Regions from separate parts of the Bradyrhizobium denitrificans genome, predicted to be linked through region 3. Evidence: predicted binding sites of a transcription regulator. Region 3 holds the regulator's gene; each other region holds the start of a gene.

The links. The regulator LexA, encoded in region 3, represses DNA repair genes until DNA is damaged. The targets are predictions, from matches to a motif close to TGTTCNNNNTGTGTTCNG.
Region 1: HL671_RS27050 (YifB family Mg chelatase-like AAA ATPase) is a predicted target of LexA. The motif match lies at 3,269-3,286, and genes of this name have one in related genera.
Region 2: uvrA (excinuclease ABC subunit UvrA) is a predicted target of LexA. The motif match lies at 3,953-3,970, and genes of this name have one in related genera.

Annotation. Positions count from the first base shown of each region.
Region 1 covers NZ_JABFDP010000025.1:119,932-126,046, reverse strand. The annotation lists gene HL671_RS27060 (PAS domain-containing hybrid sensor histidine kinase/response regulator) at 1-974, opposite strand, end outside; gene HL671_RS27055 (hypothetical protein) at 1,115-1,582, opposite strand; gene HL671_RS27050 (YifB family Mg chelatase-like AAA ATPase) at 1,685-3,223, opposite strand; gene HL671_RS27045 (DUF2336 domain-containing protein) at 3,441-4,508, shown strand; gene HL671_RS27040 (outer membrane lipoprotein carrier protein LolA) at 4,526-5,299, opposite strand; gene HL671_RS27035 (DNA translocase FtsK) at 5,481-6,115, opposite strand, start outside.
Region 2 covers NZ_JABFDP010000008.1:24,960-31,074, forward strand. The annotation lists gene HL671_RS10070 (outer membrane protein) at 131-886, shown strand; gene HL671_RS10075 (outer membrane protein) at 1,122-1,904, shown strand; gene HL671_RS10080 (outer membrane protein) at 2,120-2,857, shown strand; gene HL671_RS10085 (outer membrane protein) at 3,144-3,782, shown strand; gene uvrA (excinuclease ABC subunit UvrA) at 4,062-6,115, shown strand, end outside.
Region 3 covers NZ_JABFDP010000008.1:140,394-146,508, forward strand. The annotation lists gene HL671_RS10620 (hypothetical protein) at 1-592, shown strand, start outside; gene HL671_RS10625 (TfoX/Sxy family protein) at 638-1,018, shown strand; gene HL671_RS10630 (alpha/beta fold hydrolase) at 1,015-1,827, shown strand; gene HL671_RS10635 (molybdopterin molybdotransferase MoeA) at 1,961-3,169, shown strand; gene lexA (transcriptional repressor LexA) at 3,371-4,069, shown strand; gene HL671_RS10645 (hypothetical protein) at 4,462-4,902, shown strand; gene HL671_RS10650 (ComEC/Rec2 family competence protein) at 5,204-6,115, opposite strand, start outside.

The DNA.
Region 1 (6,115 bases), on a different contig from region 3:
TGCGCGCGCGGTGCCAGGAGCTCGGTGATCTCCTCGATCAGCGCGGTCAGCGCGAACGGCTGCGCCTCGAGGGCCAGCTTGCCGGCCTCGATTTTGGAATAATCGAGCAGCTCGTTGATCAGCGACATCAGCGCTTCACCCGAGCTGCGGACGGCCTTGGCATAGGTGGTCTGCTCCGGTGTGAGCTGCGTCTCCAGCAGCAGCCCGCTCATGCCGAGGATGCCATTCAACGGTGTGCGGATCTCGTGGCTGGCCATCGCCAGGAAGCGCGACTTGGCGCGGTTCGCCGCATTAGCCTGGTCGCGCGCCTCGGCCAGCGCCCGCTCGGTCTCTGTGCGGTCGGTGACGTCGCGGCCGACACATTGCTGCACGGCCGGATGTCCGGCATCGGAGCGCACGAGCGCCTCGCGCCAAGCGATCCAGCGCGGCCCGATGGCGCTGTCGATCCGCTGGTCGTGGACGCGCGTGCCGCTCGGCTCCAGCGCGCTGTCGCCTTGCTCGAGGAGATCGAAGCTGAACTGGCTGCCGAGCAGGTTTTCGCGATCGAGGCCGGCCATCCGGCAATAGGCGTCGTTGACGAAGATGATCGTGCCGTCGCTCTCGCGCATGACGATCAGGTCGCCTTGTTGCTCGAACAGGCTGCGGGCGCGCTGCTCGGCCTCCTGAAGCTCCCAATTGCGGTCCGTCAGCACCTCGTTGTGAAGCGCGAGCTTGTGCATTTTCTTGCGCATGAAGCGCAGCCGCATGCTGAGCGTCGCGAGCCCGACGCAGGCGAGCGCAAACAGAAAGCTCGCGCCGATCGCGAAGGCGTGCGGGTTGTAGCCGGAGGTCTCGGACAGGCTGGCCTTGATGAAGCCATAGGCGCCGCCGAACCCGGCCATGAAGATCATTGCCGAACGCAGGATCGTAAACAGCGTGTGATGGCGGCGTGTGAACCGGCGCAGCCGCAGCCTGATGCGAAAACTCGCTCCCATCATCTCGCTCACTCCCGAAATCATCAATTCCAATATGACGGCCGGCCCGCACCATGCGGCGTCGGTCTTGCTGAGACTTTGAAACGATCCTGCACGGATCGTCGGCCGTGCAGAGATGGTGAACCCGGCGTTAGCCCGGCTCACGGCAGCGCATTCGCCGGCGCAACGTCGTGATGGTGAGCGGCCATGACCGACGCGACGGCCGGTCGCGCCGTGTCATGGCTGGAGCGACCATGAATGCGGTCATCCGTGCGGCCGTCCGTCGCACCTTCTCTGGCGAGATCGATGCGCGGTGTGTCGGCCGGCGCCTCGGCCGCGATCGCGACCGCCTGGATCGCGGCGGTCACGCTGCAGCCTTGATCGGCTTGGACGGGCGAATGATCGACGACGACAAGATCGACCGCCTGCGGATTGTCGCGGAGTGTCACACGGGCGGGATCGTCAGCCGAGTCGCCATGAAAATCGGCGTGAAACGGCTGGGAATCGAGCGCGATGCTGTCGGCTCCCTCCGCCATGCAGGGCGGCATCGCCGGCGCGAATTCGAATCGCACCATGAGCGCGGCCGCGATCAGTGACGCAGCCGCAACGACGAGCTTGATACGCAACATGACACGCACCGACACGGAAGGCCTGATCACGGACAAGGCGGGCCTTATGGTTTCCGGAGCGTAAAGAGAAATCGTTACCAGGAGGTTGAGGCGGGATGGCGCTCACGCCGCATGCCGGCTGTCCTCCGCCAGCGCGCGGTACGACAGCGCCTCCGCCAGATGCAGCCGGCCGATAGTGTCGGCGTGATCGAGATCGGCCAGCGTTCGCGCCACCCGCAGCACGCGGTGATAGCCGCGCGCCGACAGGCGCATCGTTTCGGCAGCCTCGCGCAGCAGTTTCTGGCCGGGCGCATCGAGCTTGGCGATGTCGTCGAGCACTGCGGCCGGCGCCTCGGCATTGGTCCGGACATGCGGCAGGCCGGCCTTGGCGTAGCGCGCGCGCTGCAGGTCGCGCGCGGCGGCGACGCGGGCGGCGACCTCGGCGGAGCCTTCCTTCGAGGGCGGCAGGATCAGGTCGGCGGCAGTCACCGCGGGCACCTCGATCCGCAAATCGATGCGGTCCATCAGCGGGCCGGAGATGCGCATCTGATAGTCTGACGTGCAGCGGTCGATGCGGCCGCGCTTGCAGGCATAACCGGGCTCGAAGGCGTTGCCGCAGCGGCACGGATTCATCGCCGCCACCAGCATGAAGCGGGCAGGGTAGGTGACGCGGTGGTTGGCGCGCGAGATCGAGACCTCGCCATTCTCCAGCGGCTGGCGCAGCGAATCCAGCACGCGCGGATCGAACTCCGGCAGCTCGTCGAGAAACAGCACGCCCTGATGCGCCAGCGAGATCTCGCCTGGACGGGCGCGCAGGCCGCCGCCCGTGAGCGCCGCCATGCTGGCCGAATGATGCGGGCTGCGGAACGGCCGCCGGTTGGTCAACGCGCCGCCCTCGATCTCGCCGGCGACGGAGGCGATCATCGAGACTTCGAGCAGCTCGGCCGGCGACAGCGGCGGCAGGATCGAGGGCAGCCGCGCCGCCAGCATCGACTTGCCGGCGCCGGGAGACCCGATCATCAGCAAATGATGGCCGCCGGCGGCGGCGATTTCGAGCGCGCGCTTGCCGCTCTCCTGGCCCTTGATGTCGCGCAGATCGAGCAGGCTCGCGGCCGCCTCCTGGATCTTCGGCTGCGGCCGCGACAGCACCTGCGTGCCCTTGAAATGATTGGCGATCTGGATCAGCGACGTCGCCGCGATAATCTGCAGGTCCGGACTCGCCCAGGCCGCCTCCGCGCCGCAGGCGGCCGGGCAGATCAGGCCCTCCTCGCGTGCATTGGCGCCGATCGCGGCGGGGAGCACGCCGGCCACCGGCGCGATCGAGCCGTCGAGGCCGAGCTCGCCGAGAACGGTGAAGCCATTGAGTGCATCCGGCGGAATGGCGCCGATCGCCGCCATCAGGCCGAGCGCGATCGGCAGATCGTAATGGCTGCCTTCCTTGGGCACGTCGGCCGGCGCCAGATTGACGGTGATGCGCCGCGCCGGCAGCGCCAGGCCTGAGGCGATCAGCGCCGAGCGCACCCGTTCGCGCGCCTCCGACACCGCCTTGTCGGGCAAGCCGACGATCGCAAACGCCGGCAGGCCGGGGGCAACCTGGACCTGCACGTCGACCGCGCGGGCCTCGATGCCCTCGAAAGCGACGGTGGAAACGCGCTGGACCATGATGCCCTCCCGCGCGCAACGGTATCTGAAGCGGGCAGGGTTCGCAAGAACAATGCAAGAACATTGTCATCCAGGGCGCGTCGAAAGCTGTTAAGGACGCTGAGAGCCCTCCGTAGTTCCCCGGAACTGGCTTAACGCGGCTTTAGGCCGGTGCTCGCATTCTTCCGCATCTGATGATCGCGCCCCGTGTGACGGGCGCCGGAATGAGAGATGTGCGATGCCTCCAGCGCCTTCGGCCGCTCCCGTCAAGATGCCTCCGAGTGAGGCGCGGACGGTGTCCGAGCTCGCCACGGACATGCTGCGCCGGACCACGGCCCTGTTTCTCGCCGGACCGCGGCCGGCGTCGGCCGAGCAGCTCGATCTCTATGACCAGATGTTCGCCCGCCTGATGCCGCAGGTCGCCACCGATCTCTTGGCCGAGCTCAGCATGGCCTTGGCCGGCGTGGAGCGCGCGCCCTATGCCACTGCGCGTTTGCTCGCCGTGCATCCGGAATTGCGTGTCGCCGGGCCGATGCTGGCCAAGGCAGCCGTGCTCACGGAACGTGACCTTGCGGAGTTCATTCGCAGCTCCAGCCCGGCGCATCTCGTTGCGATCGCCAGCCGCAGGGGCATCGGCGACAGCCTGACGAACCAGCTGATCGCCCGCGGCTTTCCGGCGGTGCGCATGGCGCTGGTGCAGAATCTCACGGCGCGGCTGTCCGAGGATGGCTATCGCAGCCTGTTCAAGATCGCCGAGCGCGACGAGGACCTCGCCGAAAAGCTGGCGCTGCGCACCGACCTGCCAGCCAAGCTGTCGCGCGCCTTCGTCGCGGCGGCCAGCGAGGGCGCGCGCGCCCGCTTCATCAAGGCAGCGCCGCCCGCGACGCGCGCCACCTTGCAAGCTACGCCGACCAGGACCGCCGGCGCTGCGATGCGCGCAATGTGGGACTATGAGCAGGTCAAGACCGAGGTCGCCGCCCTCAATCGCAGCGGCAAGCTGAGCGATTCCGCCGTCAACCGGTTCTGCGTGACCGGCGATTTTCCGGCGGTCATCGCCGCGCTGGCGCTGCTCTGCGTCGTGTCCATCCAGGTGATCGAAGCGCTGATGGAGGACGACCGCGTCACCGATCTGGTGCTGGCCTGCAAGGCGGCGCGACTGAGCTGGCCGACCACGGCGATGATCCTGCGCGCGCGTCCCGGCTGCGACACGATTCCGGCCGACGATCTCGAGGAGGCGCGCAAGCGCTTCGAGAAACTCGTGCTGTCAGAGGCGCAGTGGAAGGTCCGAGGGCTCGAGGCGGGCTGATCGGACGGCCGGATGCATCAACCCGGCGGCGTGCTCGGATAGGTCGTGAAGTCGATCTTGAACATCGCCGGATCAAGCTTCTTGGTCGTATCGAGATTGTAGACGGCGATCGTCGTGTCGTAGCCCTGCGGATCGGTCACGGTCCACTGTTTGAGCTGGCCGTCCTTGGCGCCGAGCATCAGCATCAGCCGGCTGGTGCCGATCAGCGCCTGCTTCTCCTCGATCGTGATCGTGACATAGAGGTCGTCGGAGGCGACCGCGATCACATTGGTGTCCTTGAGCAGGTCGATCCGGTCGGACAGCAGATAGCGCAGCGGCGTCTGCGACAGCGGGTAGACGTCCTGGGTCGCGAGCTTGCGGTCGCGCACGACCAGCGATGAGCCGTCGGCGATGATGTCGATCGGCGTCGGCGGATCATATTCGAAGCGCACCTTGCCGGGCTTCTGGATGTAGAAATCACCCTTGGTCTTGCTGCCGTCCGGGCCGACCTGGACGAAGTTGCCGACCAGCGTCTGCAATGACGACAGATAGGCGCTCACCTTTCCCGCGATCGCCTTCTGATTGGCGTCGAACGAGGTGAAGATGCTGGCCGGCACGTTGCGCCGGGGATCCGGAATGATCGGATTTGGCGGCGTGGTCTGGGTGGTCGCAGGGCCCTGTCCGCCACGCTGCTGGTCGGAGGCGCTGAGCTGGGCGCCGCCCTTGGGGCCCGATTTGGGCGCCGGCGTGGTCTGGGCGGCCGCATGGCCGGCGGCAAGGGTCAGGACACAGGTCGCCACGGCCGCGACCATCCCAGCCGGAATACGGCGTCCGTGCAGCGGCGCTGGAAGCGAAAACAGGCGGTTCAACAAGGGGCTTTTCAAAACGACGTCCTGAGTTTTACGCGTTCTATCTTGGTTCGGTCGGGCAGCGTGATCGTAATTGCGTGAAGATACGACACGGAAACGGCAGATCTGGGACCAAAGCGGGCGGTCAGAACCCGCCTTCTTCCTCGGGCACCAGGATCTCGCGCTTGCCGGCATGGTTGGCCTGGCCGACGATGCCTTCCTGTTCCATCCGCTCCATCAGCGAAGCGGCCTTGTTATAGCCGATCTGCAGCCGCCGTTGAATGTAGCTGGTCGAGGCCTTGCGGTCGCGTTTGACCACGGCAACGGCTTGCGCGAACAGGTCGTCGCCCCCGCCACCACCGCCCATGCCGGTGGCGTCGAAGACGGCGCCGTCCTCCTCGCTCGGTTCCTCGGCCGTGACCGCCTCGAGATATTCCGGCGAGCCCTGCGCCTTCAGGTGCCTGACGACCTTCTCGACCTCCTCGTCGGAGCAGAACGGGCCGTGCACGCGGCTGATGCGGCCGCCGCCGGCCATATAGAGCATGTCGCCCTGGCCGAGCAGCTGCTCGGCGCCCATCTCGCCGAGGATGGTGCGGCTGTCGATCTTGGACGTCACCTGGAAGGAGATGCGGGTTGGAAAGTTGGCCTTGATGGTGCCGGTGATGACGTCGACCGACGGCCGTTGCGTCGCCAGGATCACGTGAAGGCCGGCGGCGCGCGCCATCTGGGCGAGGCGCTGCACCGTGCCCTCGATGTCCTTGCCCGCGACCATCATCAGGT
Region 2 (6,115 bases), 120 kb from region 3:
AACCAGCACTTGCTGGGCCGTTGTGTCATTTGGGTGACGGCTTTTTCCGATCAGAGCAGCTATCAAGGTTTGGCGGGTGGGCGTTGGTGAGAGCGTGCGTGCGGGCGTCGGACGAGGTTTGGGGACTGCGATGAGAAGTCTGTTGCTGGGGGCGACAACTTCGCTGGCGCTGGGGATTGCGCCTGCCATCGCTGCCGATTTGCCCGCGCGCACCTTCACCAAAGCGCCTGCGATGATCGCGACGATCTATGATTGGAGCGGCTTCTATCTGGGCCTCAATGCCGGCGGCGGATCGGCACGGACCTGCTGGACCAACCAGGTCACCATTGCCGGCGTCGCGGCCACCAATGCCGAGGGCTGCCATGACGCGACCGGCGCGCTGGCCGGCGGCCAGGTCGGCTATCGCTGGCAGACCGGCGGCTGGGTGTTCGGCGTCGAAGGTCAGGGCAATTGGGCGAATCTGAAGGGCCGCAACGCGAGCCAGTTGGCGCCCGGCGTGACCAACCAGACCAAGATCAACGGTGTCGGCCTGTTGACCGGCCAGATCGGCTACGCCTGGAACAACGTGCTCTGGTACGTCAAAGGCGGCGCCGCCGTCACTGGCGAGAAGTATAGCGGGCTAGCGACCGCGACCGGGACGCCGTTCGATCAAGCCAGCGCGACCCGCTGGGGGGCTGCCGTCGGCACCGGCGTCGAGGTCGGCTTCGCCAATAACTGGTCGATCGCAGCCGAGTACGAGCATCTCTTCATGGGCAACCGGACCCTGACCTTCTCAGGTGTGCCCGGAGGCGCTGCCACGCGAACCGACGCCGTCGGCCAGGATGTCGACATGGCCACCGTCCGGGTCAACTATCGCTGGGGCGGCCCCGTCGTCTCCAAGCACTGAACAGGTTCGCGCTGCGGCCCGAGTTCAGCGGGGCTGACGATCTGCCCGGTGGCGCTGTCCTTCGCGGTACCCCGTATATTTACCAGCCCTTAAGCACGACCAGCACATCCGCCCGCCTGCGGGCGGGCCATCACCGCTTTGGCAACCAGTGTTTCCTACAACCAGCCTCGGACCACGCGAGTGGGCTCGGATCGGAGGGATCCGACGCGATGAAACTGGGATTGGGGAGACTGCCATGAAAAGCACTCTGTTTGTCACCGCCGGCGTCGCTGCGCTGGGCTTGGCGCCCGCCTCGGCCGCCGATTTCGCCGCGCGTCCGTATGGCAAGGCACCGCCGCCGGCCTATGTCACGCCGCTGCCGAGCTGGGCCGGCTTCTACCTCGGCGCCAATGGCGGTGCGGACTGGAGCCGCAATTGCTGGACGCTGAACCGGGTCAACGGTGTGCCGGTCGTGCCGACACAATCCGAAGGATGCCACAACGCCACCAGCGGCCTCATCGGCGGCCAGATCGGCTATCGCTGGCAGGCCGCAAGCTGGGTGTTCGGCCTCGAGGCCCAGGGCAACTGGACAGACCTGAAATCCTCGAATGCCAGCTCGGCGGCATTCGCGGCGGGCATCACCAACAACACCAAGACCGACGCGATCGGGCTGTTCACCGGCCAGATCGGCTATGCCTGGGGCAACGTGCTCTGGTACGTCAAGGGCGGCGCCGCGGTCGCGCATAACAAATACACCGGGACGGCCAATGCGGCAGCGCCCGTGGCCGTGGGCACCCTGCTGGATTCAGCAAGCGAGACGCGCTGGGGCGGCACCGTCGGCACCGGCGTCGAGTTCGGCTTCGCACCGAACTGGTCGGTGGCGGTCGAGTACGATCACCTGTTCATGGGATCGCGCGACATCACCTTCCCGGCCACCGCCATCGTCAACGCCCGCGTCGACACCATCAAGCAGGACATCGACATGGCGACCGTCAGGGTCAACTACCGATTCGGCGGCCCGGCGGCGGCGCGCTATTGAGCGCCCAATCCACGCTCCAAGGCTGATCACAAAGGCCGGCGCCCGCGCCGGCCTTTTTCGTGTCCTTAGCCCGGCATCGAGACGGCTCTTTTGTGTTAAATATTTGATTTATAACGCTTTTTCACGGTTGTGGCGGATCCGTTACAGCCTGTTCGGGATGCCCCGTGTATGACGGCTTCATCGCCTGTCATTCCAACTCCTTGGGGGAGCATTTGATGAAGAAGTTGCTTGTGATCACGACGGCCCTCGTCGGCATCGCAGCCGCCATGCCCGCATCGGCGGCGGATCTCGCAGCCCGGCCCTACACCAAGGCGCCGCCTGTGGTTGTGCCGATCCTGAGCTGGTCGGGCATCTATGCGGGTATTCAGGGCGGCGGCGGCTGGGGCACCAGCAAGGAAACCTTTATCGGCCGCTTCAATGCGCCGGGCTTCCTGGGCACCCAGAACTACAACACCAATGGCGGCTTCGTCGGCGGCGTGATCGGCTACAATTGGCAGTTCGACAATTTGGTGGTCGGCCTGGAAGGCGACTATCACTGGTCCGATATCAACGGCCGTTCTGCCGTCATCAATGCCGGCGTCGGCGACACCTATTTCACCAAGCTCACCAGCTTCGGCGACATCAAGGGCCGTCTGGGCTACGCGGTCGGCCCCGCCCTGTTCTTCGTCAGCGGTGGTGCGGCCGTGGGCGAATTGCAGCATCGTTACGACCGTGCTGCCGGTGTCTTCTTCGGTCAGAACACCACCCGTTGGGGCTACACGGTCGGCGCCGGTGCGGAATACATGTTCGCGCCGAACTGGTCGGCCAAGCTCGAATACAACTATCTCGATTTTGGCAAGAGCACGCTGCAGTATGTCGGGGTTCCCGGACGCTCCGAGTGGAAGGACAGCGTTCACACCGTCAAGGCGGGTCTGAACTACCATTTTGGTGGGCCGGTCATCGCCAAATACTGACCGTCATCCTCCCTGGAGGGTTCCCAAGGCCGGCTCGGAGCCGGCCTTTTTGTTGCGCCGATGCCACCTGGGCCGGATGCCACACCCGGAACCAAGCAGTTGAGCCACATAAGCTTTTGGGAACCCCGCCAGGGGAACGCGGTTTCGCCGCGACTGTGGCTTCAGGGTGACGGTAATCTGCGAGGAACCCGGCTATAGGATGGAGGTCAACTTGAACGAGTGAGTCTGTTTCGTGCGTGCAATTGTCGGTGCGATACGGACTTCGTCGAAGAAACTGGAGACAATAATGAAGAAGATCCTGCTCGCGACCGTGGCCCTGGCCGCCCTGGCCGCTCCCGCCGCCGCCGCAGATCTCGCCGCGCGCCCGACCTACACCAAGGCCCCCGTCCTCGCGCCGGTGCAGACCTGGACCGGTTTCTACATCGGTGCCTTTGGCGGTTATGCCAATGAAGACGCCAGCACCGCAGCGTTGAAGGGCGGTTTCGCAGGCGGCACTGTCGGTTACAACTGGCAGCAGGGACCGCTGGTGTTCGGTCTGGAAGCCGACGCAGCCTGGGCTGACATCAACGCCACCGTGGGCATCCCGGGTGTCTTCGGCCTGACCGACCGCATCGAATCGACCGGCACCGTCCGCGGCCGCATCGGCTACGCCTTCGACACCGTGCTGCTGTACGGCACCGGTGGTTACGCCTGGGGCAACAACAAGCTGTCCGCCACCGTGGGTGGCGTGGCCGGTTCCGAGACCAAGTTCCTGAGCGGCTGGGCCGCCGGCGCTGGCGTCGAGTGGATGTTCGCTCCGAAGTGGTCGCTGAAGGGCGAGTACCTCTACAAGAGCCTCGAGAGCAGCACCTATTTCGGTGGCGCTGTTCCGCTCGGCACGCTCAACCTGCACACCTTCCAGGTCGGCGTGAACTATCACTTCTAAGAACGTCGCCCTTCGGGCCAACGCACACAGCCTCCGCTCTGCCAGAGCGGAGGCTTTTTTATTGACGGTTCGGGCCCAGAATCGCCCCCGCGTGCCTCCGCTCCTGCCAATCGCTGCCATTCCGCCAGCGCATTGTTGATGATTCGCTGACGGCACTGGAAATCCAGCTCCGTTCTTCCTACGTTCCGACCATACCTTTTCCCTCTGGCGTCCGATGGCCGGTTCCCGGCGAAACGCGCCTGCAACGATGGCGCGACCTCGCGCCGTGGGACGATCGTCATGGATGAAGTGCTCAAGGCCAAGCAGCGCGCGCAAGCCAACTCGTCGAGCCTGCGGGCGATCACCATCCGCGGCGCCCGCGAGCATAATCTCAAGAACATCGACGTCGAGATCCCCCGCGACAAGCTTGTCGTGTTCACCGGCCTGTCCGGCTCCGGCAAATCCTCGCTCGCCTTCGACACGATCTATGCCGAGGGCCAGCGCCGCTACGTCGAATCGCTGTCGGCCTATGCGCGCCAGTTCCTGGAGATGATGCAGAAGCCGGACGTCGACCAGATCGACGGCCTGTCGCCGGCGATCTCGATCGAGCAGAAGACGACGTCGAAGAATCCGCGCTCCACGGTCGGCACCGTCACCGAGATCTACGACTACATGCGCCTGTTGTGGGCACGCGTCGGCGTGCCCTATTCGCCGGCCACCGGCCTGCCGATCGAAAGCCAGACCGTGTCGCAAATGGTCGACCGCGTGCTGGCGCTGCCCGAGGGCACCCGCCTGTATCTGCTGGCGCCGGTCGTCCGCGGGCGCAAGGGGGAGTACAAGAAGGAGCTCGCCGAGTACCTCAAGAAGGGCTTTCAGCGCGTCAAGATCGACGGCACCTTCCACGAGCTCGCCGAGGCGCCTACGCTCGACAAGAAGTTTCCGCACGACATCGACGTCGTCGTCGACCGCATTGTCGTGCGCCCCGACATCGGCCAGCGCCTCGCGGAAAGCTTTGAGACCGCGCTGAAGCTCGCGGAGGGCCTCGCCGTCATCGAATTCGCCGACGCCCCTCCGTCGTCATCACCGGGCCGCGCCGAAGGCGCGAGACCCGGTGATCCATCCTCCGCAAAAGAGATGGATGGCCGGGTCAAGCCCGGCCATGACGAGAAGAAGAAGGTCGCAAAGATCCACGACAAGAGCGGCCCCGAGCGCATCCTGTTCTCAGAGAAATTCGCCTGCCCGGTCTCCGGCTTCACGATTCCCGAGATCGAGCCGCGGCTGTTCTCGTTCAACAACCCCTATGGCGCCTGCCCGGAATGCGGCGGCCTCGGCGTCGAGCAGCATGTCGATGCCGATCTCGTCATCCCCGACAAGGACCTCACCCTCCGCAAGGGCGCGATCGCGCCTTGGGCCAAGTCGTCCTCGCCCTATTATCTGCAGACGCTGACCGCGCTCGGCAAGTTCTACAAATTCACCTTGGACACCAAGTGGAAGGACCTGCCGAAGAAGACGCAGAACGCGCTGCTGCACGGCTCCGGCGATGACGAGATCAAGTTCACCTATGAGGACGGTGTCCGCGCCTACGACACCAAGAAGCCGTTCGAGGGCGTCATCACCAATATCGAGCGCCGCTTCCGCGAGACCGAGAGCGAATGGGCGCGCGAGGAGCTCGGCAAATACTTCAACGACGTGCCCTGCGCGGCGTGCCGCGGCTTTCGGCTGAAGCCCGAGGCGCTGTGCGTCAAGGTCGGCGGCAAGCATATCGGCGAGATCTCGGAGCTCAGCGTCAAGGCCGCGGGCGAATGGTTCGCCGAGGTGCCCAAGCAGCTCAATCCGCAGCAGACCGAGATCGCGACCCGCATCCTCAAGGAGATCCGCGACCGCCTCACCTTCCTGCTCGATGTCGGCCTGAACTATCTCACCCTGGCGCGCTCCTCCGGCACCCTCTCCGGCGGCGAGAGCCAGCGCATCCGCTTGGCGTCGCAGATCGGCTCGGGCCTGACCGGCGTGCTCTACGTTCTCGACGAGCCCTCGATCGGCCTGCACCAGCGCGACAATGCCCGCCTGCTCGACACGTTGAAGCGGCTGCGCGACCTCGGCAACACCGTGATCGTGGTCGAGCATGACGAGGACGCCATTCGCCTCGCCGACTACGTGCTCGACATCGGCCCGGGCGCCGGCACCCATGGCGGCAACATCGTCGCCGAGGGCACGCCCGCCGAGATCATGCGCAATCCGAAGTCGCTGACCGGCAAATATCTCACCGGCGAGCTCGAGGTCGAGGTGCCCGAGCGGCGGCCGCCGAACCATCGCCGCACCATCAAGGTCGTCAACGCCCGCGGCAACAATCTGAA
Region 3 (6,115 bases):
CTTTGCCGCGCTTGCTGGCGACGAGGTGGTCGGGCGCGCCTTTGCCGTTCCCTTCGCGTTCGGTGCTGAGGGCCGCAGCGAGCTCCCCGATACGGGCTGGGACGAGGTGATCCGCTGGGGTCACGAGGACCGCATGCTGGAGCGGCGACCGACAACGATGAGCGCGCTGGAGATCGCGCTGCTGCCGAAGGCACGCGTACCCGGCAGCTCGCGCGCGATGCTCGCGGCGCTCAAGGACTGCGCACGCGCGAAAGGTTTCGCCGAATTGTACGCGCCGGTGCGACCGAACCAGAAACATCAGCTGCCGCGGATGCCGATGCGGGACTATCTGCAGCAGCGCCGCCCCGATGGTCTGCTCGCGGATTCCTGGCTGCGCACGCACCTCGCCATCGGCGGCGAGATCATCAAGATCGCGCCATGCTCGATGACCATCGTCGGCACCCTCGCCGAGTGGACGCAATGGACCGGCGTGACGTTCGACCGCTCCGGCGAGGTCGAGCTGCCCAACGCGCTGGTGCCCGTAACCGCGTCAGTCGCGCATGATTACGCCGTCTATGTCGAGCCGAATGTCTGGATCCGGCATGTGGTATGATGGCGTACGCACAAGCATCCCGCCGATCAGGGCAGAGGCTCCCGCATGGTTGCGACGCCGGACTATGTCGAATTCCTGCGCGAGCAATTCGCGCCGCTCGGCTCCATCACGCTCAGGCGCATGTTCGGCAAGACGGGTATCTTCCATGACGGCGCGATGCTCGGCATGGTCGCTGACAACACGCTGTATCTGCGGGTCGACGATGACAATCGTGCCATGTTCGCTGAAGCACAATCGCATCCGCCGCTGAACTATCGCAAGAAGGACGTCGCGATCGACCTCGCCTTCTGGCGCATTCCCGACCGGCTCTTCGATGAGCCCGACGAATTCATCAGCTGGAGCCGTGCGGCATTGGCGGCGGCGCGTCGAGCCGCGGCGAAGCGGAAAAAATCTCCCCGAATGGTTTGGCAAGAGAAACAAGCATGACGTCGAGCACCATCTGGATCCATTCGGGCCGCGCGCAGCTTGCCGCCGAGCTCGCGGGTCACGGCGCCCCCGTGGTGTTCCTGCATGCCGCCGTGTTCGACCGCACGATGTGGCGGGCGCAGCTCGATGCTGTCGCGGCAACGCATCTGGCGATTGCCTATGACCGGCGCGGCTTCGGCGAGACGCGGACGGAGACGGAAGATCATTCGCCGATCGCTGACCTCCTCGCCGTCATCGATGCGTTGGCGCCGGGCCGGCCGGCGACGCTCGTCGCGTGCTCGCAAGGCGGCCGCATCGCGCTCGATTTCGCGCTTCTGCATCCGTCGCGCCTCCGCGCGCTGGTGCTGATCGCGCCGTCGGTCAGCGGAGCGCCGGAGCCGGTCTATCCACCGCCGATCGAACCGCTGCTCACCCGGCTCGCCGCGGCCGAGGCTGCGCGCGACTGGGACCGGGTCAGCGCGATCAAGGTCCACCTCTGGCTTGATGGACCGCTGCAGCGGGAAGGCCGCATCACCGGCGAGCTGCGCGCGAGCTTTCTGCAGAAGAACCTGGCGGCACTGCGCGCGCCGGCGGTCGGCGCCAACCTCGACACGGCACCCGCCTTCCCGCGCCTCGCCGAGATCACCGCGCCGTCACGCATCATCTGGGGCGGGTCCGACTTTCCTCACATCCAGGAGCGAAGCCGCCTGATCGCGGCCACATTGCCGAACGGCTCGGGCTGCGCGATCGCCGAAGCGGCGCATCTGCCGAGCCTGGAGCGGCCGCAGGAGGTCACCCGCCTGATCACGGACTTTCTCGCGGGCTTGTGAGATCGCTGCCGAGGCAGGCCCCGCGGACTGATGCGAACTTGGCGTGCGGCTTAGACCTTGGCCGGGCCGTGTGCGTTCGGTTAGAAGGCGAGACTTTCGAGTCGTCCTCCCGTCTCCGTCCGAAGGAACTTCCATGGCCCTGATGCCGGTGTCCGATGCGTTGTCTGCAGTGCTCGCCGGCGCCGAGCCCCTGGCCGAGGAAAAGGTGGGGTTGGACGCCGCGTTTCACCGGGTGCTCGCCCGCGACCTCGCGGCGCTGCGGACCCAGCCGCCCGAAGCGATGTCGGCGATGGACGGCTATGCTCTGCGCGCAGCCGACGCCGACAAGCCCAAGGCACGATTGAAAGTCATCGGCGAGGTCGCGGCGGGACGGCCGTTCGACCGCGTCGTGGGGCCCGGCGAGACCGCCCGAATCTTCACCGGCGGCGTGGTGCCGGAGGGCGCCGATGCGGTCGTGATCCAGGAGGACACGATCGCCGAGGATGGCCACGTCGTGATCACGGAGCCGGCGATCAAGGGCCGGCACATCCGGCCCGCCGGCGTGGACTTCCACCAGGGCATGGTGCTGCTGCAGGCCGGACGCCGTCTCAGCGACCGCGATCTGTCGCTCGCCGCCAGCATGAACCATCCGGCGCTGCCGGTACGGCGCCGGCCGAAGGTGGCGCTGCTCGCGACCGGCGACGAGCTGGTGATGCCGGGATCCACGCCCGGGCCCGGCCAGATCGTCTATTCCAACGGCTACGCGCTGCGCGCGCTGGTGCGCAGCGAAGGCGCCGAAGCCATCGATCTCGGCATTGCCGCCGATACGCTCGAAGCGACCGTCGCCGGCATTCGCCGCGCGCGCGAGGCCGCGGCCGACATTCTCGTCACCACCGGCGGCGCGTCGGTTGGCGATCATGACCTGGTCAAGCAGGCGCTCGAGGCCGAGGGCGTCGAGATGGCGTTCTGGAAGATCGCGATGCGCCCGGGCAAGCCGATGATGCATGGCCGCCTCGCCGGCATGCGCGTCATCGGTCTGCCGGGTAATCCGGTGTCGTCCTATGTCTGCGCGATCCTGTTTCTGGTGCCGCTGATTCGCAGCCTGCTCGGCCGGGAGCCGCAGCTGCCGCGCGAGACCGCCCTGCTCGGCCGCGACCTCGGCGCCAACGATTCGCGTGAGGACTATCTGCGGGCACAGCTCGACAAGCGCGCCGACGGCACGCTGATCGCAACCCCCGTGACGCAGCAGGATTCCTCGCTGCTCGGGAATCTCGCGCTGTCGCAGGCGCTGGTGATCCGCCCGGCGTTCGCGCCGAAGGCATCGGCCGGCAGCCCATGCGAGATCCTGCGCCTTCCGCTCTGAGCCGATTTCCCCGGCAAATCCCGGTCCGTTCACCATATTTTTGGGATTGCGGAACACACATCGAACATATAGTGTCCGTTCATGATTTGTTTTTAGTATGTTGCGGGCGAACGCGATCGTCCGATTCCCCTTCGCTCTCGAACGCTGGTCGTCGGAGCACGGCACGGGACTCGGACGACACCAACTGGGGACCAGGTCGAGATGCTGACGCGCAAACAGTACGAACTTCTGCGGTTCATCAATGAACGGCTCAAGGAAGCCGGTGTGCCGCCGTCCTTCGACGAGATGAAAGATGCGCTCGACCTGCGCTCGAAGTCCGGCATCCATCGCCTGATCACGGCGCTGGAGGAGCGTGGCTTCATCCGTCGGTTGCCCAATCGCGCCCGCGCGATCGAGGTGATCAAGCTTCCGGAGCTGTCGCAGGCGGCCAGCAATCGCCGCGGTTTCACGCCGTCGGTCATCGAGGGGAATCTCGGCAAGGTGAGAACCTCCACGCCGGCGCTCGACGACGGCGAACGGCCCGTCGCGGTGCCGGTCATGGGCCGGATTGCCGCCGGTACCCCGATCGAGGCGCTGCAGACCCGCAGCCATACAATCAGCGTTCCGGCTGACATGCTCGGCAATGGCGATCATTACGCCCTCGAAGTGCGCGGCGATTCGATGGTCGATGCCGGTATTCTCGACGGCGACATGGCGCTGATCCAGCGCAACGAGACCGCCGACACCGGCGACATCGTGGTGGCGCTGATCGACGATGAGGAAGCGACATTGAAGCGCTTCCGGCGCCGCGGCGCCTCGATCGCGCTGGAGCCCGCCAACACCGCTTACGAGGTGCGCATCCTGCCGCCCAACCGGGTGAAGATCCAGGGCAAGCTGGTTGGCCTCTATCGCAAATACTGATCGCGGACATGCTGCGCGGATACTGACGCCGACAAGCTCGGCGGTCGTCACGATCAGCGGACCTCAACACTGACCGGGGGCGTGAGTGAGCTCCGCCGTCGGGACGATGCGGCGGCCACCTCAGGAAGCGGTGCGTCGCGCGACAGCGGCCGCTGGCGGCGAGCAATCACGCCCTCTGCCAATGCACCTCATGATGTGCAACGGATGTGCAACGCGGCAGACTCGAACGCGTGCTCAAACGCTTGTGATCGCGCGCAGGCAGAGGCCGTGCAGATCAGCGCAGAAATGCCGCGAAGCGCGCGCTAACATCCTCCTTGATGTCCACTCTGATAGAGGCCTGCGCCTGTCCGGGGGGAGCGTGGGTCGGCTATCTCTGAACGAGGAGCGATCCGATGTGTGACTACAGCCTCCATGCCGTTGCCTCCCGTCCCGCCAAGGTCGGCGAGACGCTGATTTCGACGACGTTCCGCGGCACCGCGACCCGTGGCTTCGCCTTGGAAAGCGAGCCCAACGTCGCGGTCTGCATGCTCCCCGGCACCGAGCTCGCGTTCGCCGAGGACGTCCGCTACGATAGCCGCTGGCTGTGGACCCGCACGATCCGCGAGCGCGTGGCCAAGTTCAACACCATCGAGAAGCACGTCCCCGATCGCCATCACGACGCCGTTGAGTTCGCCGACGGGCGCCATGTGCTTGTCACCCAGCTGTGCGAGGGCCAGCGCGTAACCGTGCTGCAGCTGCCGGTCACCAAGCCATCAGCCGATCGACGCCCGGATGTTGCGGAGGAGCTTCCGGCGACAGAAAGCCCGACGATTCGCCGTATCAGCATCACCTGATCGTACCGCTCGGCACCCGCTCGCGTTTTCTTGGCAAATCCACCCTCGTTCGGCGCGTCTGGATTCGCCGAGTCTGGATTCGCCAAGCCCATTCTTCGGATCGCACCGACGCGGCGCGGCAGCTCCTCGTTTTGGCAACAACCGGCGGCCGCCGCTTGGCGGCCTCTGGAAACGAACATCTGGTAACGAACATGGGGCGCTCGGCGGTCATCTTGTGAGTCCGCGGAGCGTCTCGTGATGTTGGCGTTCCATTTGAGATGATTGCGTGGGTGAACCGGCCCCCTCGCCGGTCGTGAACGACCTAATCATCTGCACCCTGCTCCGCCTCAGGCGGTGTCGCGTCCTGGACGCGTGGCATCGACGCGCGCGGCGTCAGCACCGGCTCGAACTCGCCCGTCTCGGCGGCTGGCCACCATGGCCGGCTGGTGCCGACGGCGCGCGCCGGTGTGACAGCAAATCCCGCCCCCTGCGTCGCCAGCATCAAGGCGCCCTGCTGCTGCAGGCGCTGGCGATCAATCGCGGCGGCTGCGCAGGACGCTGGCGCAGCGCGCGACGTCACGATCAGTGCCGCGCGCGTGCAATCGTCGGCCAGCGCCTCCGGGCGCAGCGTCAGCGCCACGAACCGGCCATCGGCCATGGCCATCACACAACCGGACTCGTCGCAGGACACCCCGTCTCCCAGGGTGGGGTCCGACGGCACGCGCGGATCGGCATCGGCCGCCAGCCACTCCTTGACGACGAACACATCCTTGCCGGTCCGCATCACATGCAGCCGACCGTCGCGCCCGCGCACGGCGACCGCGCGTCCGTCGCCGGAAATCAGGATGTCCGGCTGCGGCGTGCTGACGGACCAGATCGTGGCAATAGCGATCAGGACCGCGCCCGACCAGCGCAGCGGTGTCCGCAACAGGCCGATGAGCAGGAGCCCGAAACTGGCCAGGATCAGCGGACCGATGCCGAACGCCGTGACGCGTCCGACGGCCCCAGGTAGCGCCGCCACCCAGCGCGTCACCGCGATCATCCAGTCGATGCCCCAGCCCATCAATGTCCAGCAAAGACCGTCGAGTCCGAAGGGCGCCGCAAGCAGTCCCAGCAGGCCGGCCGGCATCACCAGCGCCGAGACCACGGGCATGGCCGCAAGATTGGCCAGCACGCCATAGGGCGTGATCCGATGGAAGTGAAACGCCGCATAGGGCGTCGTGGCGAGCCCAGC